DNA from 3 places in the Arthrobacter sp. Z1-15 genome. Region 3 is predicted to be linked to each of the others. Evidence: predicted binding sites of a transcription regulator. Region 3 holds the regulator's gene; each other region holds the start of a gene.

Region 1 (10,448 bases), 1.5 Mb from region 3:
CGCTGAGGGCCAGCGTGCCCGCGAACCGCCCGTCAATTCCCACATAAACCATCAGTTGCCCGGCCGCCGGTGCACTGACCTCGTCTGGCACTGCAGCCGCGACAAAACGCTGTTTGCCGACCAGCACGGTGCGGCCCCCGATGCTGGCCTGCACTCCGTTAGTTGCCACTTCCGATGCCGAGGCGGCCGGGCGAAGGGCCAGTCCGCGGTCCTGGGCGGCAGTTTGCACGGCGGCAGCCAGCACATGGGAAGAGTACTGCTCGGCGGAGGCAGCGAGCTGCAGCACCTCATCGGCGGTGAACGGCGGCTCGGGGTGAACGGACACCAGGCGGGGCCTGCCGTAGGTCAGGGTGCCGGTCTTGTCGAAGGCAATGCTGCGGGCCCGTGCCAGCTGCTGCAGGGTGGCCCCGCCCTTGACGATGATGCCGTTGCGGGCGGACCGGCTCATGCCGCCCAGGAAAGCCACCGGGGCGGCGATCAGCAGCGGGCAGGGCGTGGCCAGCACAAGCACCTCGGCGAAGCGCACCGGATCACCGCTGAGGAACCATGCGGCGCCGGCGATAAGCAGGGACACCGCAGTAAAGGGCACCGCGAACCGGTCCGCCAGCCGCACCACGGGTGCTTTGGACTCCGAGGCTTCCCGGACCAGAGCCACGATCCGCTGGTATTGGCTGTCCTCGGTCGTGGCCGCGGCCCGGATGCGGACAGCCTGCGAGCCGTTGACGGAACCGCTCAGCACCGTCTCTCCTGCGGTGCGGGAGACCGGCAGCGATTCGCCGGTCAGTGACGACTCGTCAAAGGAAGCTTCAGCGCTGAGCAGGATGCCGTCCACGGGCACCAGTTCGGAGGGTTTGATGAGCAGGATGTCCCCGACACTGACCTCGGCGGCCGGGATGTCCGTCGGCGTCTCCGTTCCGGGCTGCATCCGGTGCGCTGTCTGCGGTGCCCGTTCCAGCAGGGCATCTAGTTCGCTACGGGCCCGGCTGGCCGCATAGTCTTCGAGCGCTTCACCCCCGGAGAGCATCAGCACGATGATCAGGGCAGCAACATATTCGCCCACTGCAACGGTGGCGAGAATGGCCAGTACGGCGAGGATGTCCAGTCCCCAGTGGCCGCGGCGCAGGTCACGAATCATCCGGACGCCGGTGGCTGCGGCGACGAGCAGGGCGTAGCCGGAAGCGAGCCAGGCGGCGGCAGCCGGCAGGCCGGCTCCGTGCAGCGCCAGGACTGCCAGCCCGACGGCGATTGTTGCCGCCACCACCGGGTATCGCCGGATCGCTGAGAGTCTCTTCATGCTTTCGTTATAGGCCTGCCGGCGGGGTAATTCCAGCAAGAGAAAGCTTGCCTAACCCGCTTGGAACATCACGGCATCCGGCGGCGGCTCAACAGCCCGGACATGAGGAACGCCAGGCCGGCGGCCAGCGGCCACCAGGAATACATGCTCAGTGTTTCGCCCAGGAAAGCGACCACGAGGATGCCGAGCATGACGGCGATAATCAGGGTCATGCCCACGATGATCCGCACTCTCCCGCGGTTTGGCGACGGCAGGGGCGGAAGCCAGGGAGGACGCTCGTCAGTCCAACTCATCTGGCAATTTTAGGGCCGCGGCCGGCAGATGGAACCGGCCGGCCGCCGAATTTTTTGAGGAGGGCACTTCTGTGCTTCCTCCCTTTCCCGGCGGTACCGGGCGTGAAAGGATGGCCGCGATCCCCCGCCGCAGTCCGGCGCCGAAACGCGACCTACGGAGTCAACCGCCATGGAACAGAGCGATCTTCTCATTGATGCTTTCGGCCGCCTGCCCCAGGCCGTGCGCGGGGCTGTGCACGGCCTGGATGCTGCAGCCCTGAACCACCGCCCGTACCCGGCGGGAAATTCGATTACCTGGCTGGTCTGGCACCTGGCGCGGAGCGAAGATGCCCAGATTGCTCCACTGGCCGGGCACGAGCAGGCGTGGACGGCAGAAGGCTGGTACAAACGCGTCGGGCTGCCGCTGGCGGTGGATGACACCGGCTACGGGCACGATTCGGAGCAGGTGGCCCTGGTCCAGGTCCATTCGGCCGACGTGCTGCTGGACTACTACGAGGCGGTGCATTCGCGTACGGCCGCCTTTGTCTCCGGTGTGAACGGCGGGGACCTTGACCAGGTGGTGGACACCGCCTGGGATCCGCCCGTCACTCTGGGTGTCCGGCTGGTCAGCATCCTGGGCGATGGCCTGGAGCACGCGGGCCAGGCAGCCTACCTGCGCGGGATGGTTCTGGCGTCGAGCACATAGCCCGGCCCCGCCGTCGTGCCGGCGTTGGGCGGGGGCCTAGTTTGTGCGTACGCCGGGTTCTTTTTGGGGGATCCTCAGCCGCGTTCCAGCACCACCAGCAGTTCCTCGCACATGGCGGCGCAGCGGCGGCAGGTTTCCGCGCAGATGCGGCAGTGCCCGTGTGCGGCGGCATGCTGTTCGCACTCTTCGGCGCACCGGCGGCAGGCTGCGGCGCAGGCGCGCAGCAGGGTTGCCGTGCTCCCGTCGTATCCGCCGTACCGGGTTCCCGTGCGCGCCACGGTGGCGCCGGTAGCTGCGCAGATGTCGGCGCAGTTCAGATCCATGCGGATGCACTCGACCATGTCGCCGAGCATGTCTTCACTGAGGCAGGCATCCGCACAGGCGTTGCAGACCTGCACGCAGTCAAAGCAGGCAATAACGCAGGTGGATACGGCCAAGAGGTCTGTTCCGGCGCCGTCGGGCCGTTCACTGATCACATCTTCGATGAGGGACATGGCACTGCTCCTTTTCGCTTGCGGAATAGAGGTGCGTTTCCGGCCGGCCGGATGCTGGCGGCCGGGCTGTCAGGATAGCCCGGGGTGCGGTTCCGGAGGCAGGGTCGGGCTCGGTTCGGGGGCCTCCGGCGCTCGTTTGGCGGCTGCGATTTGCGCGGGGGCATGGGAGCGGGTCTAGAATCGGGGTTAGCTCTCCGGAGCCGCCCGGCTGGTGCCGGGGAAGGGGCTTTAGCTCAGTTGGTAGAGCGTTTCGTTCGCAATGAAAAGGTCAGGGGTTCGATTCCCCTAAGCTCCACAGGATGCCCCCGGATACCGGGGGTTTTTTGTTGTCCGGGCAGGCGAGCTGAACGTGTCACCTCCGAAGCAGCCGCTAGTCCGTCGGCGGCCTTCTGCGCTGCTGTTTTGTCGCAGCCCGCTGCTTTTTGGCGTCGAGCCGCCGATAGTTCGAGCCCCGCGTGGGTTTGGTATTCCTGCGCAGGGCAGCTTCGGGGGCAAGGGCTTCCGCCACGAGGTCGGCCAGCTTGGCCAGAGCTATCTCCCGGTTGCGTAGCTGTGAGCGCTGTTCAGACGCCGTTACCGTCACCACGCCGTCGATCAGGCGCCGCTGCAAGCGGCTCAGCAGCAGCACCCGCTGGGTCTCCGACAACACCGCCGAATCGGCGATGTTCCAGGACACGGAAGCGCGGCTGTCCGAGGTGTTCACGTGCTGTCCGCCCGGCCCGGAGGAGCGGGAGAACCGCCAGCTCAGTTCCGACGCCGGGATCGTGAGCGCGGGCGAGACAATCAAATCCATGTCACCAGCGTCCCATGCCGGGTCCGGCTATGCGGGGGCCCCAAGCTGTCAGCTGTCCGACGCCGGCGTCTCCAAGGCCTCGATACACAGGGACAGTGCCGCGCCCAGCCCTTCGACGCCCTGCGCATCAAGGCGGGAGAGCATTCGGGTTTCCACTTGGTCAACCAGAGCCTGCGCGTCCGCAAGCACCTCAGCTCCCGGCCCCGTAAGAACCGCCGGCAAGGTCCGGCCCGCCACCGGCCGCGCCGGACGCTCCACCAGACCCCGGTCCTGCAGGTTTTGCAGCAGGGTGTTCATCGATTGCCGCGTGACGAAGGCGCCCCGGGCGAGCTCAGCCGCGGAAATCCCCGGCTCGCGCTCGAGCAGATGCAGACATACGTACTGCGGAACACTGAGGCCCAGCGGCCGCAGCACCTCATCCATGCGCACCCGAAGCAGAGCTTGGGCCTCTTTGAGGAGATATCCGATCTGTGGACGGTCAGGTTTGCTCATGTCAATATCCTGACATACGATGACGCATGTCAGGAACCTGACACATAATCCAAGGAGACACCATGACCGTCACAGGACCCGATTTCATCGCCCTTCAGGTGCGAAGTCTGGAACAGGCCGCAGCTTTTTATGAGGATATGGTCGGCCTGACCCGGGCGCCTGCTTCCCCTCCCGGCGCCGTTGTCTTTGCAACCTCGCCTATAGCTTTTGCCGTGCGTGAAGCGGCGCCCGGAGTGAACCTGGACGCTGTCGAACAGCCGGGATTGGGCGTGGCGCTGTGGCTGCATGACCCGGAGGCGGAGACGCTTCACCGGTCCATGGCCAACGCGGGAGTGCGGATCGTGCAGCCGCCTTTCGAGGGGCCGTTCGGCATTACTTTCACCTTCCTCGATTCCGAAGGATACGCCGTCACGGTGCACAGCCAGGGATAGTTTGCACTTCACTGTTCCGTCTCCGTGCCTGGCTGTGCGAGGAGCATGTGACCGCTTAAACCGCCTTCACCACCGGCAGGTCCGACCACTCCGTGGTGAAGCGCGGCGAGGCAAACTTCCGGGCCATGGTCCAGTCCGGTTTTGCGGAAGCCATCCCGGCCAGTCCCAGGCCGATGCTGGCGGCACCGTACTTGTCCGTGACCCGCGCCAGCAGCGGACCGATGTCCGGCTGCTCCGGGCCGGCGTCAAAGAGATCAAACACCGGCTCCGCCCCGGCAGGGGACAGGCCGGTGAGCATAATGCCGGCCTTGGCGTAGGGCGCACCCTCCACCACCTGTGAGTCCATGGCGGTGATGGCGGCGCGGGTCAGCACCAACGGATCGGCTGTGGGCCGCTCGAGCCGCACTGTCGCTGAAGGCGATGATGCCGCCGTCGTATTGAACCGGGACGTAGCGGCAAACACGGTCATCACCGTGGCTAGCTGCCCCTCCTTCGCCAGCCGGATGGCTGCTTTTTGTGCGTAGAGGCTCATGACCTGGCGCATGGATTCGCGGGTGGTCACCGGCGTCGCAAAGCTGCGCGAAAAGAGCACCTGCTGTTTGTCGGCGGATTCGGTTTCCATTGGAATGCACGCGGTGCCGTTCAGCTCCAGCACCGTCCGCTGCAGCACCACCGAGAACTTGGCGCGGATCATAGTGGGATCGGCGTCGCGCAGGTCCGCAATCGTGTGAATGCCCAGAGCGTTCAGCCGGGTTCCGTTCCGCGCGCCCACACCCCACAGTCCGGTGACCGGCACCCGGGACATGATGGTGTCGACGACGGCGGGACCCAGGGCGTCCAGGTTGCACACCCCGCCCAGATGCGGATTCTGCTTGGCAATCCGGTTGGCGAACTTGGCCAGGGTTTTGGTGCTGCCAATCCCCACGCAGACGGGCAGCCCGATGTTCCGCGCCACCGCGGCCCGAATTTCGGTTCCGCGGCTGCGCAGCTGTTCATCGGTTCCGTTCAGGTGCAGGAAGCACTCGTCGATGGAGTAGATTTCCTGCTCCGAGGAAAACCGGGCCAGCAGCTGCATCACCCGCGAACTCAGGTCTCCGTACAGTTCATAGTTGCTCGAGCGCTGCACCAGGCCGAGTTTTGGTGCGGCCTCGGCCAGCTTGAACCACGGCTCTCCGGTTTTGATGCCCAGGGCCTTGGCTTCATCGGAGCGCGCCACCACGCAGCCGTCATTGTTGGACAGCACCACTACCGGAATGCCGGCGAGCGACGGATCAAAAACGCGCTCGCAGGAAACATAAAAGCTGTTGACGTCCACCAGGGCGAACCGCTGCTGCTCAGCCACGGCGAGCTCCTCGGCTGCGGCCGCACCAACCGGCAATACTGCAAGCTAGACGTGGTGCAGGCACCGGGTCACCACGCCCCACACGGACAGTTCGGCCGGATCCGGCACCGGAATATCCGTTGAACCGGGGCTGTCCGCATGCAGGAAGATGCCCTGGCCGGTGAGCAGCAAACGCCGGATGGTCAGCTCGCCGTTGAGGACGGCGACGACGACGGAACCGTCCTTGGGCGTCAGGGAACGGTCCACGATAATCTCGTCGCCGTCGCTGATGCCGGCGCCGTCCATGGCATCGCCGGAAACCCGCATGATGAACGTTGACGTCACATCCCGGATCAGATGCCGGTTCAGGTCGATGCCGGCGTCGTAATAGTCCTGGGCCGGGGAGGCGAAGCCGGCCGGCAGGGTGGAGGAGCGGGTTGCTGCTGCCGCTTCCCCCGCGCCCGGGCGCGGGGAAGGGTTCGAGGAAAAGACTGCCATTACCCGCCTCCCTAGAACACACTTTCGAATGACTTCAGGTTAGCACCGCCGCCGCCGGGCCGGGCTGCCGCCGCGCAATTCCTGCACCGAACCGGAAGCTTCCGCCTGACGTTCACTTGGGTGGGCCCGCCCCGGGCTGCAGTACTGTTCCCTAGCCGTGGCTATGGCCCGCCCCCTACGCTGAAATCCGGGCGGCGGCGCAGCCGTCCCAGACGTGGATCAGGAGCTCAATATGAAGCAGGCACCAGTTCGTACCGTGATCAGTCCCGGCCGCTACGTCCAGGGGGCGGGGGCCATTCACCGCCTGGGCGAGTTCCTGGCGCAGATCGGGAAGAAACCGCTGTTGGTGGCCGACGACGTCGTCTGGGGTTTCGTGAGTCATGACATCACCGTCTCGCTGCAGGTGCAGGAACTGCCGGTGACCCGGGAAGTCTTCAACGGCACCCCCACTGCTGCCGAGATTGACCGGTTGACCCAGGCCATTCGTGCAGCCGAAGCCGATGTGGTGGTGGGCGTCGGCGGAGGCAGCACCATCGATGCGTGCAAGGCCGCCGGAGATGCGGCCGGGGCCCGCTGGGCCTCGGTGCCGACGGTTGCGTCAACCGATGCGCCGACCTCCGCCCTCGCCGTCGTGTACACCGCCGACGGCGCGTTCGAGGAGTACCGGTTCTTTTCCCGGAACCCGGACCTGGTGCTGGTGGACTCACAGATTGTCGCCAACGCCCCGGCGTCGTTCCTCGCCTACGGGGTGGGGGATGCACTTGCCACCTGGCTCGAAGCGCGGGCCACGGCAGCCTCCTTCTCGCTGACCATGGCCGGCGGGCTTCCGACCGAGACCGGAACCGCCCTGGCCCGTTTGAGCTGGGACGTGCTCTGGGAATTCGCGCTGCCGGCGCTGGATGCGGCCCGTGACCATGTGGTCACGCCGGCGCTGGAGAAGGTCATTGAGGCCAACACGCTGCTCTCGGGGCTCGGGTTTGAATCCGGGGGACTGGCGGCAGCGCACGCCATCCACAACGGCCTGACCGCCGCGCCGCAGACGCACGGACTCGCCCACGGGCAGAAGGTCAACATCGGGTCTTTGACGCAGCTGGTGCTTGAAGGCGCCCCCACCGCGGAGATCAGGGACTTTGTCGAATTCACTACCCGGGTCGGCCTGCCGAACACTCTCACCGAGGTGGGCTTGTCCGTGGACGACGCGCGGGAACTGGATTTGGTGGCGGAGGCCGCAACGGTGCCGGGTGAAACCATGAAGTCGATGCCGTTTGACGTTGGTCCCGCGGATGTGGTGGCGGCGCTGAAGTCCATCGAACGTTTTTCCCGGCGGGTGCGGCGGGAAGCGGGCCTCCCCGAGCCCGTCCCGTATAAGGCGCATTGAGGCAGCTGCATTTTCGTTCCCGCGGGTCTGCCGTGCAATCGTTGGCCTGTTGGCGTTAACCCTCTCTCTGCTGCTGGATGGTCTCGCTAGCAAGGAACAGCCAAAGCGCGGCTTTAGTCATCGGCTAGGGCTGGCCTGCGGGAGCCGAAGCCGGCGCCGACGTAACTGCGGGGCTGGGCATAGCTGGTTCGGAGGTGGACCCATCGCCGGTGGTAACCGAAAACAGCGCCAGCGTGGCCAGGATTCCGATGGCCAGGTACGCCACGATGAGCACGCTGCTGCTGATCGTGATGACCAGGGCACTGCGCGGGCGGGGACGGCGCCTGACCAGGGCGATAATTGCCAGCACGAGCGACAGGCCTGCCAGCGGGAGGAAAAGGGGCAACAGGAACACCGATAGGATCAGTGAAACCAGCGCCACGATGCCCGACGGCGTTCCCAGCCACGCGCCGTCGGCCTGCCTTTGCGGCGGCACGCTTTGGGGCGCGGTGCCTTCCTCCCGGTCCCTAGCCGGGGCTCCTGCTGCCGCAATGCGTTCCACCGGACCCAAGCCGGCCAGAATGTCCTGCACCTGAGCCGTGGTGGGCGGGCCGGGCAGCGCGGCCGCAGCGGAGGTGATGTGTTCCGTCACGGCGTCGAGGACTTCGGCGCGGTCTTCGGTCCCGGCCAGCATCCGGTCCAGATCCTGCAGATACGCCCGGACCAGGGGGTGGGCAACGATGTGCTCGGGATGAGTGTCCGCGTCCGCGTTCATGGCAGTTCCTTCAGTTGGGTAGTTGTGCGGGTGGACGGCTCAGGTTTCAATGTCCTCGGCCTGCGGCTCGAAACCCTGCCGCTTGCCGTGCATCCAGAGCACGATGTCCAGCTCCCGCAGGTCGGTAATCGGCTCGGTGATCCCTGACTTGGTTCGGATCTCGGCCAGCCGCTCGGTCAGCACTCCGTCGGCATAGGACGTGTGCCAGTAGAGCCACTGGTCCTTGGGGCCGGGCAGCGCGGTCACCCGGCGGATGATGGAATCGTAGACCGGGATCAGCCGCGGCCTTTTCCGGGCCATGATCTTACTGGTGGTGCTGGGGCCAACTCCCCACCCGGCGTCGCCAGCCTTGCCGCGGAGCAGGTTCCACAGCTGGCGGGCGGGGCTGTCAGCGCCCAGGTCCCGCACCGGATCGGCGTCGGGCAGGTCCACGTCTGCGGGAATCTGCGCCAGGAGATCGGAGATTTCCTCCGCCCGCGTCTCCAAGACGGCTACTGCGGTCCGCGGCGGAATCTTCACCGACCTGAAGGATGCTGCTACGAGGTCATCGGCGGTAATCCGGTTCACGGTTTCGGGGGCATCACCTCCGCCGGCCCAGGAATCGAACCGGGAGCTGCTGCGGACCATTCCGGTGCGCGGCATAATCTCGGTGAAGAAATCCCGCAGATTCTGCGCTGCCGTATCAACGGTGATTTCGCCCGTCGAAATAACGCGTTTCATGGTTCCCCCGTCGGTGGGTTGGAAAGTCATAAAGCAGGTGTTGCTTCCACACCCTACTGTCGTTCTCTAGAGTTCGACCATGCCCATTACCTTCAGCCCCATGGCCAACTCCGAGCAGGATTCCCGTGACCTGGTGGAGTTCCTCACGTCCAACCGGTTTCCGTTCCACGTGCGGGCCCGGCATTCGGAGGAGTCGGCGCGGGAGTCCGTGGCCAGCGGGCGCTTCTGGTCGGAGGAATCCCTCGGCTACTGGATTAACGACGGCGCCTCCCGGATTGGGCTGGTGGTCCTGGAAGACCTCGACGAGGACACTCCCATGTTTGATTTACGCCTGGCCGAGGAGTTCCGCGGCAAGGGTCTGGGGCCGAAGGTGCTCACCGCGCTGTGCGCCAAGGTGTTTGAGCAGTTCCCGGAACCGGTGCGGTTTGAGGGCCAGACACGGGAGGACAACATCGCCATGCGCAAAACCTTCCTCCGGACCGGATTCCTGAAGGAAGCCCACTACCGTCTGGGCTGGCCCACCGCTGAAGGTCTCCGGGTAGCCTCCGTCGCCTACGCCATCCTGCGCCAGGACTGGGAAAGCAAGGACACCACATGGTTCGAATGGGATGACCTGCCGGCCTGACCGGGGAACCGCCCGCCTGCCCGTAGACTCTGGAGAAATAACCGGCCGCCGGCCGAGAAATTCGGGGGAATTGTGAGCACGGAAACGGCCATCTCGGTCCGCGGACTGACAAAGAAATACGGCGCCACCACCGCAGTCGACGATCTGTCCTTCGACGTGCAGGCCGGCACGGTTTTCGCTTTCCTCGGCACAAATGGAGCCGGCAAATCCACCACCATTTCCTGCCTGACCACGGTCATTCCCTTCAACGCCGGAGAGGCATCGGTGGACGGCGACGACGTGCGCACCGCAGGCGGCGCCGTGCGGAAGAACATCGGCGTGGTTTTTCAGGATTCGGTCCTGGACCCGCTGCTCACCGGCCGGGAGAACCTGCGGACGCGTGCCCGGTTCTACTCCCCGGACACGGGGGCCAACGAGGCCCGGATTACGGAGCTAAGCGCGCTGATCGGTCTCGAGGAGTTTGTGGACCGCCCCTACGGCACGTACTCCGGTGGCCAGCGCCGGCGCGTGGACATTGCCCGCGCACTGCTGCATTCGCCGTCGATCCTCTTCCTGGATGAACCCACCGCCGGTCTGGACCCCGCCAGCCGGGCCCTGGTCTGGTCCACCATCCGCGAGCTGCGGGACCGCCACGGCCTCACCGTCTTCCTGACCACGCACTACATGGAGG
Region 2 (10,448 bases), 300 kb from region 3:
GCGCGGGCAGCAACGGGCGACGGCGTGAGGGTGCGTTTGCGCCCGAGAGGTGCGTCGGGGCGGGTCAGTACGGCAACGACGTCGAACCCCGCTTCCAGCAGGGTGTTCAGGGAGGGGACGGCGACGGCGGGGGTTCCGGCGAAAAGTACGCGCATGCTCACGGGCGGCTAGGCCTGTCCGCCGGTGCCCGAGGCCCCGAAGGTGCCGCGGCCGGCGCCGCCGCCGAAGGAGGCTCCGGCACCAAAGGCCGAGCCGACCGTCTGGGCGCGCTCCGCCGTCGTGCGTCCTGCAATCGCGTCGTAGTCCGCCTGTCGGATGGCGCGGAGTGCCTTCTTGCGGTTCTCCCCCTCCAGCCGGTCGATGTACAGCACGCCGTCCAAGTGGTCTGTTTCGTGCTGGAAGGCGCGGGCCAGCATGCCTTCACCCTCAATGCTGACGTGGTTGCCGTCCTTATCGACGCCGGTCACTCTGGTCCAGCGGTACCGCGGTACCGGGTAGCCCAGTCCGGGGATCGACAGGCAGCCCTCCATCTGGTCTTCCTGGCGGTCTTCGCTCAGCTCAAGCACGGGATTGACCACGTGTCCGGCCTGGCCGTCGATTCGGTAGGTGAAGACCCGGAGGCTGACGCCCACCTGCGGAGCCGCAAGGCCTGCGCCCTCAACGTCCTCCATCGTCTCTTCCATGTCGGCGACGAGCTTGGCCAGTTCAGGCCCGAAGTCCGTGACTTCCTCGGCAGGGGTCCGCAGGACCGGGTCGCCGATAATCCGGATGTTCAGGATTGCCATCTAGGGTTGATTCCTTACTGTTGCTGCTGACTCTGTCCACCCACCAGTCTAGTTGGACCGTGCCTGCTGCAGTGCCCCCGGGCACAGGAAGCACCCCGGGTGGGTCCGGTTCTGCGGCTCAGCCGGACTTGACGCTCGGTGAAGCGAGCCCCGGCGTTCCATAGCAGCGAGTCCTGGAGTGGCTGGAGCGGCTAAAGCTACCGCTCGGCGGGACAGTTGTCCTTGAGTTCAAACCTAGGGCACGGACGGCTGGGGCATCGACACTGCATGGGCACCGACCGGGGGCGGCGCGATGGGAAGGAGCGCGCGTCCGGCGGCTGCGACGTCGTACGAGGTTTGCCACAGTCTGCGGAGGGCGCAGAACTTGAACCAGTGCTGTGGCAGGACCGCCGGATTGGCGCGCATCGGCCGGACTTCGGTCTGGCCGATGGCAACGCCGAGCAGCAGCGGATCCTCCCCGTAGGCCCAGGGCTCCCACATGCCCTTTCCGGCATCAACGAGGGATTCTTTGGCTTTCATTCCGGCCACGAGCTGCATGACCACCTTGTCATCCAGTGGCTTAACCTGGCCGTCGCGGTCTGTGTTCTTGGTTTTGTAGTCGATCAGGCAGAGCCTGCCGTTGATTCGTGCCACGAGGTCGAGCGTTCCGGCGTACCCCAGCTCGTCATTCCATACGGTGATTTCCGGTGCCAGGGGCTCAACCTGGTAGAGGTCCCACCACTCGTCAAAACGGTCCGCAAACTGGTGCTCGCCGTGTTCCTGAAGGGCGGTGCGTGCAGCTTCTAGCTCGTGCGGAAGGTTCAGTGCACGCAGCGATACCTGCTCGCAGTAGAAGTGCACCCGCGTTCCGCGTTCTGCGGCTTTGTCCCGGTAGCGTTCGGATGCACGTGACGCTTCTTTAGCGACGTTGCGCAATGCTCCCGGATTGCCCAGACTTGCCGCCAGCTTGGGATCCTTGATGACGGCGTTTGCTGCCATGTGGCCGTGCCAGCCATCAAGCGAAGTGGCGCCCTGGGCTATGACAGTGGTGATGGAAGGTACCGTCGGCGGTTCCGAGAGGGAGCGGGAGTACATCCGCCCAAATTCCGTTGAATGTGCCAGAGCTGGTTCAGTCATATCTTCAGTTTGTCATCCGGCACCGACCTTTAGGCAAAACGGGCATCCGGGCGATTCCCGCAGGTCGGGCCGGGGAGCTCGGCGGTGTCCCTCGGTCTCCCGTCCTGCGGTCCTGGCTTTTGGGAACGTCCGCTGCAGTACCTGGGAGTCTCGGGCAAGGCCACGTCCGCTGCACGAGCCGTCGCCGCACCCCAAACCATCCCCAGCCGCAATCCTCCCAGCCGCAATCCGGCACCTTGATCCGAGCCCGTTCCCTCGTGGCATGCATCGGTCTACATGCAGTGGTCCGCTGACCTTTTGTCCGAAGACTTTTGGTGGCTGCTAATTCTGGGGCCGTGCCACAAATTCTTGAGCCGTGAAGTGAGCCGGTAAAGGAAATGCCGTTCTATCAGGCACCTATCAGTCGCGCGAGGAAGAACGACCGGCAGCGTAAAACAAAAAGAGGCCCCGCAGGGCCTCTTCGTAGAACTCATACTTTCAAACTTTTGGTGGGCGATACTGGGTTCGAACCAGTGACCTCTTCGGTGTGAACGAAGCGCGCTACCACTGCGCCAATCGCCCCCATGCTGCAATTGTTTTCACAACCGCAACGTCTAAAGATGCTAGCCCAGTTTGGAGCGGACTCCAAACCGGTGCCGCCTCCCGGCTTCTCCTCCGCCTTAGACGTCGCTCCCAATTGCTTCCACGTGTTCCGATTCGGTTCGCCGCGGACATCCGACGTCACCCTGTTCCGTCTCGCTCAATGTACCGGCTTCCCCCGTGGCCTCGCTGCTCCTGCTGCCGTCGTCGTTCTCCCGGGCTGCCTCACCGATCCCCCGCTGCCGCTCCCCTGTGAGGCAGACGATCGAAGTGGCGCGGACAATCGAACCGGGCCGGCGCCGGCGTCGTCGTTCCACGACGGCCAACTTCGCCGTCGTCGTTCCACACGGCCAACTTCGCCGTCGTCGTTCCGCACGACCGACTCCGCACCTGCTCTCCTTCTCCGCTCTCCTTCTCCGGTCCTCTCCGGCCCCACCTGCGACGATGCGCACCTGCTTGCAACACCCCTCGCCGAAGTCCGAATTTCCCCCGATTGGACGAACCACGAAACGTCCAGTAGAGTTTTTCTTCGTTGGAAAGCGGGAGTTCGCCGCGAAAAGCGAAAGCGATTCGGGGACGAATACACTAACTTTCTCAGCATGCGGACGTAGCTCAGCTGGCTAGAGCACCACCTTGCCAAGGTGGATGTCGCGGGTTCGAATCCCGTCGTCCGCTCGCAAGTCACTGTAAAACCGGTTGATTCTGACTGGTCGGCCTATGCTTATGCAGTGGTCACGGTGGGGTGGCCGAGAGGCGAGGCAGCGGCCTGCAAAGCCGTATACGCGGGTTCGAATCCCGTCCCCACCTCCACGGTGGACTTGCACAGCCCTTTTGGGCGCGATTGGCGCAGCGGTAGCGCGCTTCCCTGACACGGAAGAGGTCACTGGTTCGATCCCAGTATCGCGCACTACAGTTAGACGTTTTTGGCGTACAACTGTGTTTTTGCGGACGTAGCTCAGCTGGCTAGAGCACCACCTTGCCAAGGTGGATGTCGCGGGTTCGAATCCCGTCGTCCGCTCTCTTGACTGCATCGGAGTCTCCTCTGGGAGACTTGATGCATCAAGCGCGATTGGCGCAGCGGTAGCGCGCTTCCCTGACACGGAAGAGGTCACTGGTTCGATCCCAGTATCGCGCACGGACAGTTTCGGCTGTCTTGTTTTGCGGACGTAGCTCAGCTGGCTAGAGCACCACCTTGCCAAGGTGGATGTCGCGGGTTCGAATCCCGTCGTCCGCTCACATAGTTGTTTACCGGGATTTTTCCGGGGCGACGAACAGAAGGAGCAGGCCAAAAGGTCTGCTCCTTCTGCGTTTAACTGGTTTAACTGGGCTTAACTGCGGCTTTAACTGCGGCCGACGCCGGCGGCCCCGGTTGCGTGTAGCGGAAGCAAGCGGACGGCGGTTCATAGCGGACGACGGTTCATGCACCCTCCCTGCGGCGGAGCGGGCCCCTAGGTGGTGCACGGGGATGCTCGCGTGGCGGCCTGGCGGACGATGGCGGTCATTGAAGACGTCGGCGGATCGGACGCTGGCGGACGACGTCGGAAGTTGAGGAAGTCGGCGGGGAGAGGCTGGTTCGGAGCGGGGCCTGGCGGGCAGGTTGGCGGCACGGCCACTGTGGCGGCGACAGCCGACGGCGGTGGTGCGGGCCATGACATCCAGTCCCCCGGGACGCACCATACCTTTTCCGCCATCTTCGCCTTCGCTTTTCTCCTCCACAGCATCTTGGAGAACTGCCAGACGCCGCCATTTGTCCACAAATCCGAATCTACGTTCGAACATGCTTACCATTCCTGAAATGCTCATCGTATGGAAGATGACCAGAACGGCACCGCTGTTCCGCCGCCTTTGCAAGGGCCATGTGTTGCCGCTGAGCCCACCGGCCCTAAATACGGATGGGCAGCTCATCCGACACTGTTACCGTCGCCGGAAGCAACCAGTGTCTCCGGCGCGGCCGAACTGCAGCAAATCACAGCCGTTGCCCGGGGAATCTCTCTCAATCTCCAAACCTCACTCCCCCTCCTCGATCCCCCTGACCTGGTTGCCTTTGCCTCAGCTACAGAGGAGCTCTCCCGGCTCGTGGACCACATGCAGATAGCTGCCGCAGCAGCATTGGACCGCGCACGAATCTGCGCTGAGGTATCGCTCTCCTGGGCTACTGCTGCGGAGAAGGTCCAGCAGGAATACAAGAACACAGCGGAGTATATGCGGCATCGACTCCGAATTAGCCGACGGGAAGCCTGGAAGCGGATCCGGCTAGGATCTGCGCTGTCGCCGGCTTTGGCCCTAACGGGCCAGCCCATCAGCTCTGAGCTGCCAGCGCTGTCCGAACGTTCTTCTCGCGGTGAAGTATCCGGTGAAGGGGCTCAAATCGTGAGCCTGGCAATCAAACACGTGCAAGGCTGCGGCACTTCCGAGGATCGGGCAGCAATGGAGGCGGCTCTGACCGATGTGGCTGCCAGCCAGGATCTTGATGCGCTCAGTGTTGTCGCTAGCGCATGGGTCAATCACCTGGACCCGGACGGAACGGAACCAACGGAGCAGCAGAAAGCCGAACTGCAGGGCCTATTCATTCGTCGGAAGTACCGAGGACTGCACCGCTTAGATATTTTCGCCACGGACGATCAATTTGAAACGCTCATGACTGTGCTGGCTCCCGAGGCCAACCCCCGCAACGGTGCCGGCCTGCCAGCGAACGGAGCTTGTGAAGATCTGGAAGGCACCGAACGCGCTGTACCCCGTGATCCTCGGACATATCCGCAAAAGTGTCTGGACGGGCTGGTTGCTTCCTGCAAGCTGGCGCTGGCCTCAGGCCAGCTGCCGGCAAATGGAGGAGCCAAGCCACAGGTCTTGGCCATCATTCCGTATGAACAGCTCAGGGACAGGGTCAGCAGAAAAACGGAAACCGGCACGCTGGCCTATACCGGCCCAGTTCCCGCTCACCAGATCCGCCGTATCGCGTGCGAGGCCGACATCATTCCGGTTGTCCTCAACGGAGAAGGCCGTGTTCTAGACGTCGGGACCGCAGCCCGCTATTTTCCGCCGCACCTCCGAAAGGCGATCATTGCCAGGGACGGCGGCTGTGCCTTCCCTGGCTGTACCTCCCCTGCACCCTGGTGCGAGGCTCACCACATCGAATATCACTCCCGCGGAGGACCAACCAGCACCGACAACGGCGTCCTGCTGTGCGGATTCCACCATCACCTGATCCATCGGGAAAAATGGCGCATCCGCGTCACTCGCGGCGTTCCCTGGTTCGTTCCTCCGACCTATGTAGACCCATTTCAAGCGCCGTTGCGCAACACCTACTTCCATCCCCTTCGCCCTCACCGGCAGGTCGTGTGAGCATGCCGCGCAATGACTCCAGTCCCCCAAACTCTCAGTCCTTGGCCAAGCTGGTCAGGGGGCTTACCATTGAAACGAACGGGAAACGTATGGTTTCCCCTGCGAAAGGAGGTGGTCCGTGTCTGTATTTGACGGGCTCAAGGGCAAGGCCGGAGAGCTGAAGGACAAGGCTACCGAGCTTGTGGGCGAAAACGCCGACAAGATTAAGGGTGGCATCGGTCACGCAGGAAAGTTTGTCGATCAGAGGACCGGCGGCAAGTACTCCGACAAGATCGATGGTTTTCAGAGCAAGGCCTCTGAAGCGGTAGACAAGGTCGACCGCAAGCAGGGCCCGGACTCCGGGACCGACTCCGGACCGATTCCTCCGGCCGCATAAGCTCCAGAGCACGACAAGGGTCCCGGTCCCGCCGAGAGGCGGCACCGGGACCCTCGTCATTTAATCTCAGTTCAGCGAGTAGGTCCTGGCGCTGGACGAGGTCTGCCGTCGCAGCAGCCGGCGGCACCAACGGCCTCGTCCAGACCTGCCGCTTATAAGCCTGCTACTGACGCTGGTACAAGACAGCCTCGTCACTGCCGTTCAGCCATAAACCGATCTTCCGCAGCATAATCAACGTACCGGTTGAAGAACTCCAAGCGGTCGGCTGCATAGCGAGGATCATCTGCACTCTTGGAAAGCCACTCCAGTTCATTTTGGACAGTATCCGCATAGTCGCCGACAGGAACGTAACCCAGCTCCTGAGACGCCCGGGTATCCAGAATGATAGGCGCAGCGCTCTCCCACGGATGGGACCCAAGCTGCACACGCTCACTCGGCACTACTCCCCCTGCACCGGCATCCACGCCGCCGACACCGCCGACACCGCTGTCACGACTACGAGCCCTGCCTGCACTGCCCACAGACTCAGTTTCGCCGGAGAGAAGCACCTCCTCCCACTGGTGTCCGAAATAGGCTGCAACACTACGAGAAATCTCCAGCGCACTGGGAGCATCAGGATCCGCGCTGTTGAGGATCCGCCTACCGGGATGCAACGCAACAACCTCCACCAGTGCAGCAGCATTCACAGCTGCCGTCGTATGGTCGACACCGGAACCTGAGGCAGCCAAAAATACGGCTTTTCGGGCATCCAGAACACGACGGACGAAAACCCATTCACGGGCTGGAGAGGCGCCCTCGCCATGCACCTTTGAGGCCCGAAGAACAGTGACCGGACAACCGCTGTCCAGGAGCACCTGCTCGGCTGCTACCTTGTTGCTTCCATATCCTTCGGGAGAGTCAAAGTAGCCGTTGCCCGGAGCGACAGTGGGCTGGTCTTCGGCGATAGGACCGGAAAAGACAGGCCGGCCGGGAGAATTCACATGCCGCCCAAGCGAGTCAACGTAAACAGCCTTGCTGGAGAGCATGACAGACGACCCAACATCGTCCAGAAACGGAAGAAGCTGCCGGGCATCAGCAGCAGTGAAACACAGGCAATCCACAAGCAGATCCGCACCCGAACCCACAAGTTGCTGCAGTGCCCTGGAGTCGCTGCGCTCGACTGCATGAAATGCTGCACCCAAAGCGATGAGATCCGCAGGAACACGGGACAGCGCTCTGCCGGTGATGTGGACTTCCCAGCCGGACGACAAAAGCCGCCGCGCAACGGCACGGCCAATCAGTCCGCTGCCACCCAAGACAATTGCTCTGCGCACAAGACCCCCATCTTTGCCGCCAGTTGTTCCAATTGCCGCCAGTTGCGCCAGTTGTTCAGAAGGCCGGTGCCGCTGGCCGTCCACGGTAGAACTGCCCGAAACTACGCTGCTTCGCCGGTCTGTCCCTCGCGGGCCAGAGCCGTAAGACGGGAAACAGCACGGAAGTACTTCTTCATATAGCCGCCGCTCATCATTTCTTCCGTAAACAGCTGATCGAATGGGACGCCGCTGGCAAGAATCGGAACGTCCTTGTCGTACAGACGGTCGGCAAGAACCACAAAGCGCAGTGCAACAGACTGCTCGGTGATTGTGCCGACGTTGTGCCAGGCAACGGCGTCGACACCATCAATGAGCTGACGGTACCGGCTGGGATGAACGGTGGAGAGATGGTTGATGAGTGCGGAGAAATCATCCTCGGCAACCACTTTGCCGCTGAATTCCGCTGCCACACGGCTGGCAAGATCGTCCTCGGCAACAGGATCGGGAGACTGCGGGAGACCACGGTGCCGGTAGTCCTCACCATCAATGCGCACGACGTCGAACTGGTCGGCCAGAACCTGGATTTCCCGCTGGAAGTCGACGGCGGCAAAGCGGCCTTCGCCCAGCGAACCGGGCAGGGTGTTGGACGTGGCAGCAAGCTTGACGCCGGCGTCGGCCAGTTCCCGCATCAGGCGGGACATCAGGACAGTGTCTCCCGGATCATCAAGCTCAAACTCGTCGATGCACACCAGCTTGTAGGCACTCAGGGCATCAACGGTTTTCCGGAAGGACAGGGCGCCCACGAGGTTGGTGTACTCAACAAACGTCCCGAAGGCCTTCGGCCCCTCAACGGCGTGCCAGAGACTGGCAAGCAGGTGGGTCTTGCCGACACCGAAGCCGCCATCCAGGTAAAAACCGGCCTTGGAGTCGGGCTTTTTGGCACCAAAGAGCTTGCGCAGGCCGGTGGGCTCGGGAACGTCGACGGCGGCAGCGAAGTCCCGCATTGAGCTCACGGCGTGCGACTGCGAAGGCTGCGAAGGATCCGGACGGTAGCTGTCGAAGGAAACTGAACCGAACCGGGGCGAAGGAAAGAACCCCTTCAGCAGTTCATCCGTCGAAACCTGGGGAGTCCGCTCCGCAAGGTGCTCCACTTGTGCCACTGTGCGCAATCCGTCCGTTTGTTGCCTGCATCCGGCCTTGGTTTGCCGGTCCTGCTGCTGATCTGTTGCGGCGTTTTGCCGCCCTCGCAACGATACGCCAATGTCTGCGCGTATATGGAAATGCAACCCCTGGACAGCAGCAATACCTGCGGTGAACACTCGGATTATGACGAAGCGGGAAAAGAAGAATTACCGGCCCGGCAGCTACGGCCGCGAGCGGCATGTATCGCAGAACCGCGGGCGGCATGTACCGCAGGAACGGCTCCTGATGGGTCTTGAATTCAGTACGGCCGCAGCAGCACTGGGCGGCGGAATCCTCTTGGCAGTGCGCCCTGACGGTGCCTTTTTGCATGCCGATCCGGCGGTTCTTCGCCGTACCCCGTTTTCCACGTGGCGACTTCCCGGACTGCTCCTGGCCGGAGGCTGCGGCGGCGGTTATGCGCTGTCAGGTCTACTGCACCTCAGGCGCAGCAGAGCGGCCCGGTTAATCTCCGTGGCAGCAGGAACCGCCCTGGTGGGCCTCGAAATGTGGGAGATCGCCTTTATTGAATACCAGCCGCTGGAGGTTCTTTTCGCAGGAGTCGGGATCGCCGTCGTCGTGCTCGCGCTGCGTCTGCCCGCACCGGCCTTCAGCAGTGCGTCCGGCGCTCAGCAGCACCCGCCGGACTACGCGACGCCGGGTTAAGCCGGTTCCGGGCCAAACCGGACCAAGCTCGGACCCGGTCCGCGCTAGCCCCTTGGAAGTTTTCAGCGCCCGGCGTCGTTAGGCTTAGAGGAAGCCCGAATGTAGATGCCGAGGAAAGAAGTTTCGCGAATGTCGATCGCTGCTGACAGCAACCCCAAGTTTGCCGACTATGCCCACCCGGAACGACTCGTGTCCACGCAGTGGCTGGCCGAGAACCTGGATGCGAACAACTTGGTGGTCCTCGAATCGAACGAGGACATCCTCCTGTACGAAACAGGCCACATCCCCGGCGCACGCAAGATCGACTGGCACACGGACCTCAACGACGAAAACACCCGCGACTTCGTGGACGGTGCAGCCTTTGCGGAGCTGATGGCCCGGAAGGGTATCTCCCGGGACTCCACCGTGGTCCTCTACGGCGACAAGAGCAACTGGTGGGCCGCCTACGCCCTGTGGGTCTTCACGCTGTTCGGCCACGAGGACGTACGGCTGCTCGACGGCGGCCGCGACAAGTGGATCGCCGAAGGCCGCCCCATGACCACCGACAAGGTCTCCGTTGAACCCACCGAATACCCGGTAGTGGAGCGCAACGACGAGAAAATCCGCGCCTTCCTGCCCGACGTCGTCGGCCACTTGGGCAAGGGCCCGCTGATCGATGTCCGCTCCCCCGCTGAATACACGGGCGAACGCACGCACATGCCCGACTACATGGATGAGGGCGCCATGAAGGGCGGCCACATCCCCACTGCGCAGTCCGTCCCGTGGAGCAAGGCAGCTGCCGAAGACGGCACCTTCCGGAGCCGCGAGGAGCTGGAGACGCTGTACAAGCAGGGTGCCGGACTCCAGGAAGGCGACGACGTCGTGGCCTACTGCCGCATCGGCGAACGTTCCAGCCACACCTGGTTTGTACTGAAGCACCTTCTCGGCTTCGAATCCGTGCGCAACTACGACGGATCCTGGACCGAGTGGGGCAACGCAGTCCGTGTTCCGATTACCCGCGGCGAAGAGCCCGGCAGCGCCCCCAGCTGAGCCCGCTAACCGCCCAAACATCCCAGAACGGCAGAGAGATTTACCCATGAGTGCCACCACCCCCGAAACCTCCATCCCGGAGCA
Region 3 (10,448 bases):
GGAGGATTCTCCGCTTGCATACTGGCTGATGTGAGACAGTCAACAACCGCTCCGTGAAGGGCGCTGAAAGTAACGACAACCAGTTGGTCTGTGACAAGCTTACCAGTATGAGTACCCCACAGAGCAACCCGGCGGGCGAGCACACCCGCCATTCCTTCCCAGGCACCACGGAAGAGGTGCACTCCCCTTCCGCTGAAGAGCAGGAAGTGGCGGCCCAGATGCGCGACATCGCCGAGGTCCCCGCAATCGAAGTTATCACCACCGCCGCCGTACACCTGATGAGCGCCGCCGCCGTTAAGTGCGGCCTCGCCGAAGGCGACGACGCCGAGGAGCTGAAGGACCTGGACGAGGCCCGGAAGCTGATCACGGCACTGGCCGGCTTTGTCACCGCCGCAGCCCCGGAGATCGGCAGCCAGCATGCCGGTCCGTTGCGCGACGGGCTGCGCTCCCTGCAGCTGGCCTTCCGCGAGGCTTCCCTGGTTCAGGATGCGCCGGGCAAGGGCCCGGGCGAGAAGTTCACCGGCCCCGTCAACTAGTTTCCCCGCATCAGAAAAGCCCGGGAGGATTGCCGCTGCGGCAAGCCTCCCGGGCTTTTTTCTGCCCGGAAGGATTGCGTAACCTGTACGGGACGTTGAACGGAAGGCGGTGACGCTCGATGGGCGGCAGGGGTGCCGAAGCCTACAAAAAGAGGCTGGAGCAGGCGGCGCGGCTCAAGGCTGCAGGAACGCCGGAGAATGCGGGCTACAAGCTGCCCGAGGGCCTCGGCGGTGCCGAGGAGGATGAGCTGGAGGCGAAGCGCCGGAAAGTCAGCGCGGCGGACAAGGCCAACTATCTCATCCGCGACGCCATGAACCGCGGGGACTTCGACAACCTGCACTACGCCGGCAAGCCGATCCCCGGCCTGGATGACCCGGACCCGGACTGGTGGCTCAAGCGCCTGATCAAACGCGAGAACATCTCCGGCCTGGGGCCGCCCGCGCTGCTGCTGCGGGTGGAGGATGAGGAATTTGACGCGCGGCTGGACCGGCTGCCGTCCGAGCGGCAGGTCCGCGACGCCGTCGCCGATTTCAACACCCGGGTTATCGAGGCGCGGCGGCAGCTGCTGGGCGGCCCGCCGGTGGTGACGAAGCTGCGCGATGAGGAGGCCGAGGTCCGCGGCTGGCGGCTGCGCAAGGGCCTGCCGCCGGCCGCGGATTCCGGCACGGCTCCTCCGCCGGGCGCTGCACCGGAAACGCGGCACAGGTCCGGCCCGCGCAGCTGGCTTCGCCGTTTGCGTGCGCTGTTCGCTGCCCTACCGGGCCGCTAGCCGCGACGGACGCCGGCTGAACTTCCGTACGCTCAGCGTCACCGCAACCAGCAGCGCCGCGGAGGCCCCGGCGAAGATGAAGCCTGCCCAGGGCCCGATGAAATCGATTGCCGCGCCTGCCAGCGGTGCTCCGAGTGCCGTGCCTGAGGTTAGCGCCGAACCGTACCAGCCCATGGCCTCGCCCCGCCGCTCCTCGGACACCAGGTCCGCGACGCGCTCGGAGGCGGAGGACAGCACCGGAGCGCAGAGCAGCCCGGCGGGGATGGAGAGCAGCGCGAGGCTGATGGTGTCGGTGGCCAGCGCCATCGGCAGTGTCAGGACAGCCATCGCGAGCAGCAGCAGCATGGGTGAGATGCGCCGCTGCATCGCTCCGTAAATCAGGCCGCCCACCACGGAGGCAGCGCACCAGACAGCGAAGACGATCCCCACCTGCCCGGGCTCGCCCGTATGCTCCACCAGGGCCACGATGCCTACGTCGGAGCTGGAGAGCAGCAGCCCTGCCCCGACCGCCACGGCAAAGACCACTGCCACGCTGAGCGTGAACCAGGAGAACCCCGAGCGCAGGCGCGCCCCGCGGCCCAGGACCGCCAGCGGCTGCAGTTCCGCGGAGGCTTCGGACAGGTGTGCAGGAGCGGCCGCGACCACGGCGGCGTTGGCTGCTTCGCGCTCCTGGACGGCGGTGGCGGCGTCGCGCGGGTTCTCCGACCGGGTGGGCGGATTGAACCAGATCAGCAGCAGTCCGGCCAGCGACGTCGTGATGCCCACCAGGGTCAGCCCGACCACCGAGGACAGCTGGGTGGCCAGGACGGCACCCAGGGCCGGTCCGCCCATGAAGACGACCTCGGTGGCAATTGAATCCAGGGCGAAGGCGGTGCGGCGCTGGTCGCCGGTGGCGAGCACGCCGAGGGACTGCCGGACCACACTGAACACCGGCAGCGTGAACACGCCGCCGATCAGCGCCAGGACGAGCAGCCACTCATAACTGGCGTGCGGGGCGATGGACCAAATCACGGCCTCGGAGATCACCGAGGGAATCAGGGCCCGGCGCAGGCCCACATTGTCCACCCGGCGGCCGCGCCAGGGGGCGCCGAAGGCAATGCCAATGGTGACGACGGCGGCGACGGCACCGGCCTTGGCGTAACCCATGTCCATGGTCAGGACCACGTGCAGGGTCAGCAGCACCCCGGCCGCGGAATGCGGGAACCGGGCGATCATGCCCACCAGCAGCAGCCGGCGGATCGGGGCGACGCGGAGCAACTCCCCGTAGGCGGAAAAATTCACGGCACTTCACTTCCGGCGGTCCCCCGCCCAGCAAGGTCAGCGCGTGATTTTGAGTTCCAGGGAATCCACGCGCTCAACGAATAACGGATCGGCAGCGAGCCGTTGCTGCAGCAGTCCGGCGATGCCCTGCACCGCCTGCGCGTCCAGTCCCGGTGCCAGGTGAAGAACCATTCTAAGCTCAGGACCGGCACCTCCTCCGGCCACCGCCGTCCCGCGCGCCGAACGTGTCACTGTTCCCGGCCCCGGAGCCAGCTGGACTGCGGTGACTGCGGGTTCCGCGCCGACGGCGGCGGAGACAACCTGCGCCACCTCCTGGTCGGCGTACGACGGCGTCCAGGTCCGCTGCTGGGCCAGCGCCCACATGGCCGGCCGGCGCACCACGAAGGTCACGTCGGCGCCCGGATCCACCACCAGCAGCTGCGCTTCCTCGGACACGGCGGAGAGGGCGGCGCGGGCGGCATAGACCGCCACCGGCCGGGCTTCCGGGTGCCACTGCTGCAGCGCCGGCACGGAGGTGAAGACCGGCAGCGCCTTGCGCCCGTCCGGCGCGGTGAGGGTGACCAACGCCATGTCGGCCTCCTTGTCCGCGGTCAGTCCGTGTTCGGACTGCGCTTCGGCGCCGAGGGTGGCGACGATGGGCACAAACACGCGGGCGGTGGCCAGCGCAGCCACTACGTCCGCTTCGGTGCCCGTGCCGGCTTCCAGCGCCGCCAGGGCGTCGAGGTAGCCGGCGTCGGCGGCGCCGTCGTCGGCGTCGAAATTGTGCAGCGGGTTGCCGTCGCCGGAAAGATCCCGGCCGGACCAGGGCTGCCCGGCGGAGTCGGACGGTCCCCCGGCCCCGGCGAGGGCGGCGGCGATGTGTCCGGGGAGGGCGCGCTCAGCCATGGGTCCTAGCGCTCCGGATGTCCGGCGATGTCGAAGGCCTGCGGCAGGGTGAAGGCGCCGGCGTAGAGGGCCTTGCCCACAATCGTGCCTTCCAGGCCCAGCGGAACGAGTTCACGCAGGGCGGCCAGGTCGTCAAGGCTGGAGATGCCCCCGGAGGCGACAACGGGACGGTCGGTGCGCTTGAGGACTTCGCGCAGCAGTTCCAGGTTGGGGCCGCGCAGCGTTCCGTCCTTGGTGACGTCGGTGACCACGTAGCGCGGGCAGCCGGCGTCCTCCAGGCGGGCCAGGACCTCCCAGAGGTCCCCGCCTTCCTTGGTCCAGCCTCGGGCGGCCAGGGTGGTGCCGCGAACGTCGAGCCCGACGGCGATGGCCTCGCCGTAGCGGGCAATGGCACTGGCGGTCCATTCCGGGTTTTCCAGGGCTGCGGTGCCCAGGTTCACCCGGCTGGCTCCCAGCTCCAGCGCCATGTCCAGCGAAGCGTCGTCGCGGATGCCGCCGGAGAGCTCCACCTTGATGTCGAGTTCCTCCACCACGCGCTTGAGCAGCGGAAGATTGGAACCGCGGCCAAAGGCTGCGTCCAGGTCCACCAGATGCACCCAGGCGGCGCCGTCGTTCTGCCAGGCCATGGCTGCCTCGAGCGGATCGCCGTAGCTGGTTTCGCTGCCGGCTTCGCCCTGGACCAGGCGCACTGCCTGGCCGTCCGCGACGTCCACGGCGGGCAGCAGTTCAAGGATGGGTGTTTCAACAAGTGACATGGTTCTGCTTTCCGTGGGGTTCAGTCCGGAGAGGGCGTGCGGGGCCCGGCGGGGTTGCCGGGCGGAGGTTTTGCTCAGGTGGCGGCTAGGCGGACGTGTCGATCAGGAGGTACGCGCCGAGGAGCGCCATTCCTGCCAGGACCCAGAAACTGACCGTGATGATTTTGGACATGCCCTGGCTGCGGAAGGAGATGGCGCCGCCGATCAGCAGTCCCGCCAGACCCATGAGAATGAGGCTCCACATGGCCCTAACCCAGCGTCTTCAGCCAGTTTTCCAGCAGCGCCGCACCGGCGTCACCGGACTTTTCCGGATGGAACTGGGTTGCCGTCAGCGGCCCGTTTTCCACCGCAGCAACGAAGCGGCTGCCGTGTTCGGCCCAGGTGACCTGCGGGGCGCGCATGGCCGGCTGGGTGACGTCGAAGTCCCATTTCTGCACGCCGTAGCTGTGCACAAAGTAGAAGCGTTCGTTCTCGATGCCGGCGAACAGCTGGGTATCCTCCGGAGGTTGGACGGTGTTCCATCCCATGTGCGGCACCACGTCGGCTTTCAGCCGTTCAACGACGCCGGGCCACTCCCCCATGCCGGGGGTGCGGACGCCGTGCTCCACGCCCTCGTCGAAGAGGACCTGCAGTCCCACGCAGATGCCCATAACCGGGCGTCCGCCGGCAACGCGCCGGCCGATCAGGCGCAGGGCATCAACGTCCTTCAATCCCTGCATGACAGCGGCGAAGGCGCCGACTCCGGGCACCAGCAGCCCGTCGGCGTTCAGTACGTCGTCGGATTTGGCGCTCAGGGTGACGGTGGCACCGACGTGTTCCAGGGCACGGACGGCCGAGCGGATGTTGCCGGAACCGTAGTCCAGGACGGTGACGTTGCGGGCGGTCACAGTGCTCCCTTCGTGGAGGGGATGCCCTCAACCCGGGGATCCGGCTCGACGGCTGCGCGCAGAGCGCGGGCAAAGGCCTTGAACTGGGCCTCCACGATGTGGTGCGGGTCCCGGCCGCCGAGCACCGTCATGTGCAGGCAGATCTGGGCGTGGAGCGTGATGGCCTCAAAGACGTGCCGGGTCAGCGATCCGGTGAAGTGCCCGCCGATCAGATGGTATTCCTGGCCCGCCGGCTCGCCCGAGTGCACGAGGTAGGGGCGTCCGGAGATGTCGACGACGGCGTTGGCGAGGGCCTCGTCGAGCGGAACCGTGGCTTCGCCGAAGCGGCGGATGCCGGCCTTGTTTCCGAGCGCGGTCTTGAGTGCCTCGCCGATGCTGATGGCGATGTCCTCCACGGTGTGGTGGACATCGATGTGGGTGTCGCCGGTGGCCTGGACCGTGAGGTCGATCAGGGAGTGCTTGGCCAGCGCCGTCAGCATGTGGTCGTAGAACGGCACGGACGTGCTGATATCCGACTGGCCGGTTCCGTCCAGATCCAGCTGAACGACCACTGAGGATTCGCTGGTCACCCGTTCCAGGCGTGCGGTGCGGCCGGTGGTGGTCTCCACGGTCATGGTTTTCCTTTGAAAGAAGGTGGTCTCTGCTAACAGTTTAGTGGCTGCGCCCGGGGGCGTTAGCGGACGCCGGCAGCCAGCAGCTCGCGCAGCCGGGTCAGGAAGGCGCTGGTTTCAGCTTCCGTGCCGGCGGTGACGCGCAGGTGGCCGGTGATGCCGACGTCGCGCACCAGCACTCCCGCTTCCAGCAGGCCCTCCCATACTGCGCGCGGATCCTCCAGCCCGCCGAAGAAGACAAAGTTGGCGTCCGAGGGCGCCGGCTTCAGGCCGAGGGTCAGCAGCTCGGCGACGATGCGGTCCCGCTGGACCTTGATGGCTTCGACGTTGGCGAGCAGGGCGTCGGCGTGCTCAAGGGCCGCGTTGGCGGTGGCCTGCGTGACGGCGGAGAGGTGGTACGGCAGCCTCACCAGGCGCAGCGCGTCGGTGACTTCGGGGGCTGCCGCCATATAGCCCACCCGCGCTCCGGCCAGCGCGAAGGCCTTGCTCATGGTCCGGGACACGATGAGGCGCTCACGTCCGGGCAGCAGCTGCAGGGCACTGGGGGTTCCGGCGTGGAAGAACTCGGCGTAGGCCTCATCCACGATCACGATCGCCTGCGAGGCAGCGCCGGCTTCATAGACGGCTTCGATGACATCAAGCGAGAGCGCCGTGCCGGTGGGGTTGTTGGGCGTGCAGAGGAAGACAATGTTCGGAGCCTGCTCGCGGACCTGATCCGCTGCGGCGTCTGCCGTGAGGGTGAAGTCCTCGCTGCGCAGGCCAGTGACGTAGCGGGTCCCGGTGCCGCTGGCCAGCAGCGGATACATGGAATAGGTGGGCGGGAAGCTCATGGCTGTCCGTCCGGGGCCGCCGAAGGCCTGGAGGATCTGCTGAAGGACCTCGTTTGAGCCGTTGCCCGCCCAGATGTTTTCCGTACCCAGGCCGTGGCCGAGATATGCGGCGAGGCGCTCCCGGAGTTCGGTGAACTCGCGGTCCGGGTAGCGGTTCAGGCCTGCCACGGCCCGGTCAACGGAGGCGGCGATGGCCTTCCGCACCTGCTCGGGCAACCCGTGCGTGTTCTCGTTGACGTTGAGCAGGATGGGCACGTCAAGCTGCGGAGCACCGTAAGGCGCAAGTCCGCGAAGGTCATCGCGCAGGGGAAGTCGGTTCAGTCTCTCCAGCTGTTCAGTCACCACTACAGCTTAAGACTCCAAGGCGGGGCGGGAAGAATCCCCGTGTCGCAGCAGCGGGTTGTTACGTTCTGAGTTGTGCTTGGAACGGACCCGGGATTCAGGACTGGACCGGAATGAACAGCTGCACTCCGGCCGGCACCCGCTCGGTGGGCAGGTTGTTCAGTTCCATGATGTCGGCGACCACATCCCGGGGGTCGCGTTCCGGGGCGAATTCCTCGGCCAGGGCCCAGAGGGAGTCACCGGGAGTGACGCTCACCTGAAGGGTCCGCGTGACGTCCGGCCCGCCGTTCGAGGCGACGGCCGGGGCGGTGAAGAAGCCCAGCACGGTTAGCGCGGCAGCGGCCGTGAGCATCAGCGGCAGGCCGATAAACACCAGCCGGCCCCGCCGCGTGAGCCGGAGCCGGGCCGCCGGAGCCTGGTCTCCGGAGGCTGCGGCGGGCGAAACAGCTTCCGGCCCGGCTGCGGGCCGGGCCGGAGCCGGGGCGAAGGGGGCAGAGGTCCGGGACAGTGTGGATAATGCGTGGGCTGGCATGGAAATACCTTTCCGGTTCGAGAGCAGCAACGGCAGACCCGAAGCTGTATTCGAATAAGTGAAAGCGGTGCGGAGTGAAGATTTCGAAACTATGTTCGAAGGTTGTGAACTCATTTCTAGCACCTATCTACTAATAAAGTCGAGACTCGCTCGAACAAATGTTTGAAAAGGCCGCTCCCCTCGCCTAGCGTTGAGTCCAGAGGAAGAGGGTTCGGCGGTTTACACCGGGCCGGTGCGGGGCGCGGGCCCCGGAACGGTTCGAACAGGACCACTGAATCAGCTGCCTCTGACATTCCCGCCGGCACGGCTTGCACAGCGTTCCGGCCCAGACATCCGCCCGACCAGCTCCGGCACCGCCCGGACCAGCTGACCCGAAGGGAACCCCACGTGGCCCGCAGGACTGCTTCCGAAGACAGCACCAATCAGCCAGCTGCGACCGGCACCCGTGCGCGCGCGAAAGGCCTCACTCCGCGGCAGAAAACCGTCCTTGAGATGATCCAGCGGTCCGTGAGCACCAACGGGTACCCGCCCACCATGCGGGAAATCGGGGACACCGTGGGTCTGGCGAGTCTGTCCAGCGTGACCCACCAGCTCATGCAGCTGGAGAAGCTCGGCTACATCCGCCGCGACCCCAAACGCCCCCGCGCCATGGAAATCCTCATTCCGCTGATGCTGCGCGACGGACAGCCGGCTTCCCCCGGCGCCGACGGAGAGCCTTCGGACAGCCCACGCCGCACCGAGCCGGCGCTCCCGGCCGGAGGCGGCTCCGGCAGTGCAGGCAGCCGCTCCGCCGAGGGTGAGGGCGCCTCCGCGGGCCTGGCCACGGTCACCGAGCTCTCCACCTCCGTGGACACTGCCATGGTTCCCCTGGTCGGCCGGATCGCTGCCGGCGGGCCCATCCTGGCCGAGCAAGTGGTTGAGGACATCATGCCGCTGCCGCGCCAGCTCGTGGGACACGGTGACCTCTTCATGCTCCGGGTCTCGGGTGATTCCATGGTGGACGCCGCCATCTGCGACGGTGACTGGGTGGTGGTACGCCGCCAGCCCACAGCCGAGAACGGCGACATCGTAGCCGCCCTGCTGGACGACGAGGCCACGGTCAAAACGTTCCGCCAGCGCAACGGCCACACCTGGCTGCTGCCGCAGAACACCCGCTACGAGCCCATCGTGGGCGACCACGCCGTCATCATGGGCAAAGTCGTATCGGTCATGCGCTCCCTCTAGCCCGACACACGCCAGACGACGCACACAAAAGGGCGGCCGGATTCTTTCCGGCCGCCCTTCTGTTTGTCTTCTGTTCTACTTCCGGGCTCCGGGAACCTTCTCCTGCGCCGCAGACTGCTCGGCCAGGCGGCCCAGCACCGACAGGACCACGGAACGGTCCGTTGTGGACCAGAACGGCGGCAGAGCGGCCCGCAGGAAGCTGCCGTAGCGGGCAGTGGCCATCCGGGAGTCCAGGATGGCCACCACTCCGCGGTCTCCGGCGGCGCGGATCAGGCGCCCGGCCCCCTGCGCCAGCCGGACTGCGGCATGCGTCGCAGCCACCGACATGAACCCGTTCCCGCCGGCTTTGGCCACCGCGCGGGTGCGGGCCGTCATGAGCGGGTCGTCCGGACGCGGGAACGGGATCCGGTCAATGAGCACCAGCCGGCAGGCGGTTCCCGGCACGTCAACGCCCTGCCAGAGCGACATGGTGCCGAACAGGCAGGTGTCGGGCTCCTCGGAGAACTGCTTGACGAGCGAGGACATCGAGGACTCCCCCTGGCACAGGATCGGAAAATCCACCCGGGTCCGCATTGCGTCGGCCGCGTCTTCGGCGGCCCGGCGTGAAGAAAACAGTCCCAGCGCCCCGCCGTTGGATGCTTTCAGCAGCGCCTCGATTTCGTCCAGCTGCGCCTCGGAGGTGCCCCGTTCTGGCTTGGGCAGATCCTTGGCCACGTACAGCACGCCCTGGCGCGGATAGTCGAAGGGGCTGCCGACGTCGGTGCCCGTCCAGGAGGGTGCCCCGGGGCCCAGGAGCCCTAGCGCGCCGGCCACCGGACCGAACTTGGAACCGATGGCCAGGGTTGCCGAGGTCAAAACCACCGTGTGGCCGTCAAAGAGTCCTTCACGCAGCCTCCCGGCCACCGACAGCGGCGCAACGTTCAGGGTGGCCGGAGCGGTCTCATCCGGCGGGGAGTAGCCGCCCGACGGCGAGAAGGAGCTGGGCCGTGACGCCCAGATCACTTCACCGGCATCGGGGGCGGAAACGAGCCGCTCACAGATGCCCAGCACGGCCATGAGGCGGGACCTGGCGGTCTGGCGCCCGCCGTCGGCCGTTTCCCCGGGCTCCGGCTTGGAATCGGACAGGGCCACCCGGCAGGCCTCGCGGACGCGGCCCACCGCCTGTTCCTGTTCCTCGTTCAGCCCGCTGGCCAGCAGCCCGGACGGAATGCCTTCCAGGGACTTGTCGAAGGCGCGCCCGGCCTGGGCCAGTTCTTCGACGCTGGCGGAGGTGTGCTTGCGCGCCGCGGTGACAGCGGCGGAAATTACGGTTCCGGAGAGCTGGCCGGTGACGGCGCCGGTCACCCGGTCCTGCAGCTCGTGGGCCTCGTCGATGACCACCACGTCATAGTCCGGCAGCACAGCCAGACCCTCGAACGCGGCGATGGCCAGCATCGCGTGGTTGGTGATGACGACGTCGGCCACCGCAGCCTGGGCACGGGCGCGTTCACTGAAGCACTCGGCGGCCATCGGGCATTTCTGGGCGCCCAGGCACTCCATGGACGTCACTGAAACCTGGCGCCAGGCTTTGTCGCTCACGCCCGGAACAAGGTCGTCACGGTCTCCGGTGTCGGTCTCCTCGGCCCATTCACGCAGCCGCACCACTTCCCGTCCCATCGCCGAGGTGGGCGAGGGTGCGGGATGGCCTACGGCGCGGTCTTCGCCGAGCGTAAACAGAGCACCGGCGGGATCCTCCTCTTCCGGGAATCCCCCGCCGGTCTTGTGCAGGCAGACGTAGTTGCTGCGGCCCTTGAGC

What was found. Region 3 encodes LexA, which represses DNA repair genes until DNA is damaged. Its sites were predicted from a motif close to TCGAACANNTGTTCGA; they were not measured.
Positions count from the first base shown of each region.
Region 1: M1D40_RS16995 (LexA family protein) is a predicted target of LexA. The motif match lies at 6,314-6,329, and genes of this name have one in related genera.
Region 2: M1D40_RS07205 (HNH endonuclease signature motif containing protein) is a predicted target of LexA. The motif match lies at 4,240-4,255, and genes of this name have one in related genera.

Region 1 is NZ_CP096454.1:3,659,723-3,670,170, reverse strand. Features, by position in the region: gene M1D40_RS17040 (heavy metal translocating P-type ATPase) at 1-1,294, opposite strand, end outside; gene M1D40_RS17035 (hypothetical protein) at 1,363-1,587, opposite strand; gene M1D40_RS17030 (mycothiol transferase) at 1,757-2,272, shown strand; gene M1D40_RS17025 (four-helix bundle copper-binding protein) at 2,347-2,766, opposite strand; tRNA gene M1D40_RS17020 (tRNA-Ala) at 2,989-3,061, shown strand; gene arfB (alternative ribosome rescue aminoacyl-tRNA hydrolase ArfB) at 3,137-3,559, opposite strand; gene M1D40_RS17010 (MarR family winged helix-turn-helix transcriptional regulator) at 3,608-4,051, opposite strand; gene M1D40_RS17005 (VOC family protein) at 4,114-4,482, shown strand; gene M1D40_RS17000 (Y-family DNA polymerase) at 4,538-5,824, opposite strand; gene M1D40_RS16995 (LexA family protein) at 5,870-6,301, opposite strand; gene M1D40_RS16990 (glycerol dehydrogenase) at 6,534-7,679, shown strand; gene M1D40_RS16985 (HAAS signaling domain-containing protein) at 7,804-8,433, opposite strand; gene M1D40_RS16980 (DUF6308 family protein) at 8,473-9,183, opposite strand; gene M1D40_RS16975 (GNAT family N-acetyltransferase) at 9,233-9,778, shown strand; gene M1D40_RS16970 (ABC transporter ATP-binding protein) at 9,851-10,448, shown strand, end outside.
Region 2 is NZ_CP096454.1:1,569,970-1,580,417, reverse strand. Features, by position in the region: gene fmt (methionyl-tRNA formyltransferase) at 1-155, opposite strand, end outside; gene def (peptide deformylase) at 168-785, opposite strand; gene M1D40_RS07250 (cytochrome) at 1,020-1,901, opposite strand; tRNA gene M1D40_RS07245 (tRNA-Val) at 2,388-2,462, opposite strand; gene M1D40_RS07240 (hypothetical protein) at 2,561-2,797, opposite strand; tRNA gene M1D40_RS07235 (tRNA-Gly) at 3,082-3,155, shown strand; tRNA gene M1D40_RS07230 (tRNA-Cys) at 3,217-3,290, shown strand; tRNA gene M1D40_RS07225 (tRNA-Val) at 3,316-3,387, shown strand; tRNA gene M1D40_RS07220 (tRNA-Gly) at 3,425-3,498, shown strand; tRNA gene M1D40_RS07215 (tRNA-Val) at 3,544-3,615, shown strand; tRNA gene M1D40_RS07210 (tRNA-Gly) at 3,641-3,714, shown strand; gene M1D40_RS07205 (HNH endonuclease signature motif containing protein) at 4,287-5,822, shown strand; gene M1D40_RS07200 (antitoxin) at 5,941-6,198, shown strand; gene M1D40_RS07195 (NAD-dependent epimerase/dehydratase family protein) at 6,390-7,511, opposite strand; gene zapE (cell division protein ZapE) at 7,613-8,650, opposite strand; gene M1D40_RS07185 (hypothetical protein) at 8,817-9,335, shown strand; gene M1D40_RS07180 (sulfurtransferase) at 9,465-10,364, shown strand; gene M1D40_RS07175 (SufE family protein) at 10,411-10,448, shown strand, end outside.
Region 3 is NZ_CP096454.1:1,270,570-1,281,017, reverse strand. Features, by position in the region: gene M1D40_RS05895 (DUF1844 domain-containing protein) at 108-536, shown strand; gene M1D40_RS05890 (DnaJ family domain-containing protein) at 656-1,306, shown strand; gene M1D40_RS05885 (MFS transporter) at 1,292-2,587, opposite strand; gene M1D40_RS05880 (SseB family protein) at 2,624-3,472, opposite strand; gene priA (bifunctional 1-(5-phosphoribosyl)-5-((5-phosphoribosylamino)methylideneamino)imidazole-4-carboxamide isomerase/phosphoribosylanthranilate isomerase PriA) at 3,478-4,227, opposite strand; gene M1D40_RS05870 (hypothetical protein) at 4,313-4,471, opposite strand; gene hisH (imidazole glycerol phosphate synthase subunit HisH) at 4,476-5,114, opposite strand; gene hisB (imidazoleglycerol-phosphate dehydratase HisB) at 5,111-5,728, opposite strand; gene M1D40_RS05855 (histidinol-phosphate transaminase) at 5,788-6,897, opposite strand; gene M1D40_RS05850 (LysM peptidoglycan-binding domain-containing protein) at 6,995-7,429, opposite strand; gene lexA (transcriptional repressor LexA) at 7,817-8,653, shown strand; gene M1D40_RS05840 (ATP-dependent DNA helicase) at 8,729-10,448, opposite strand, start outside.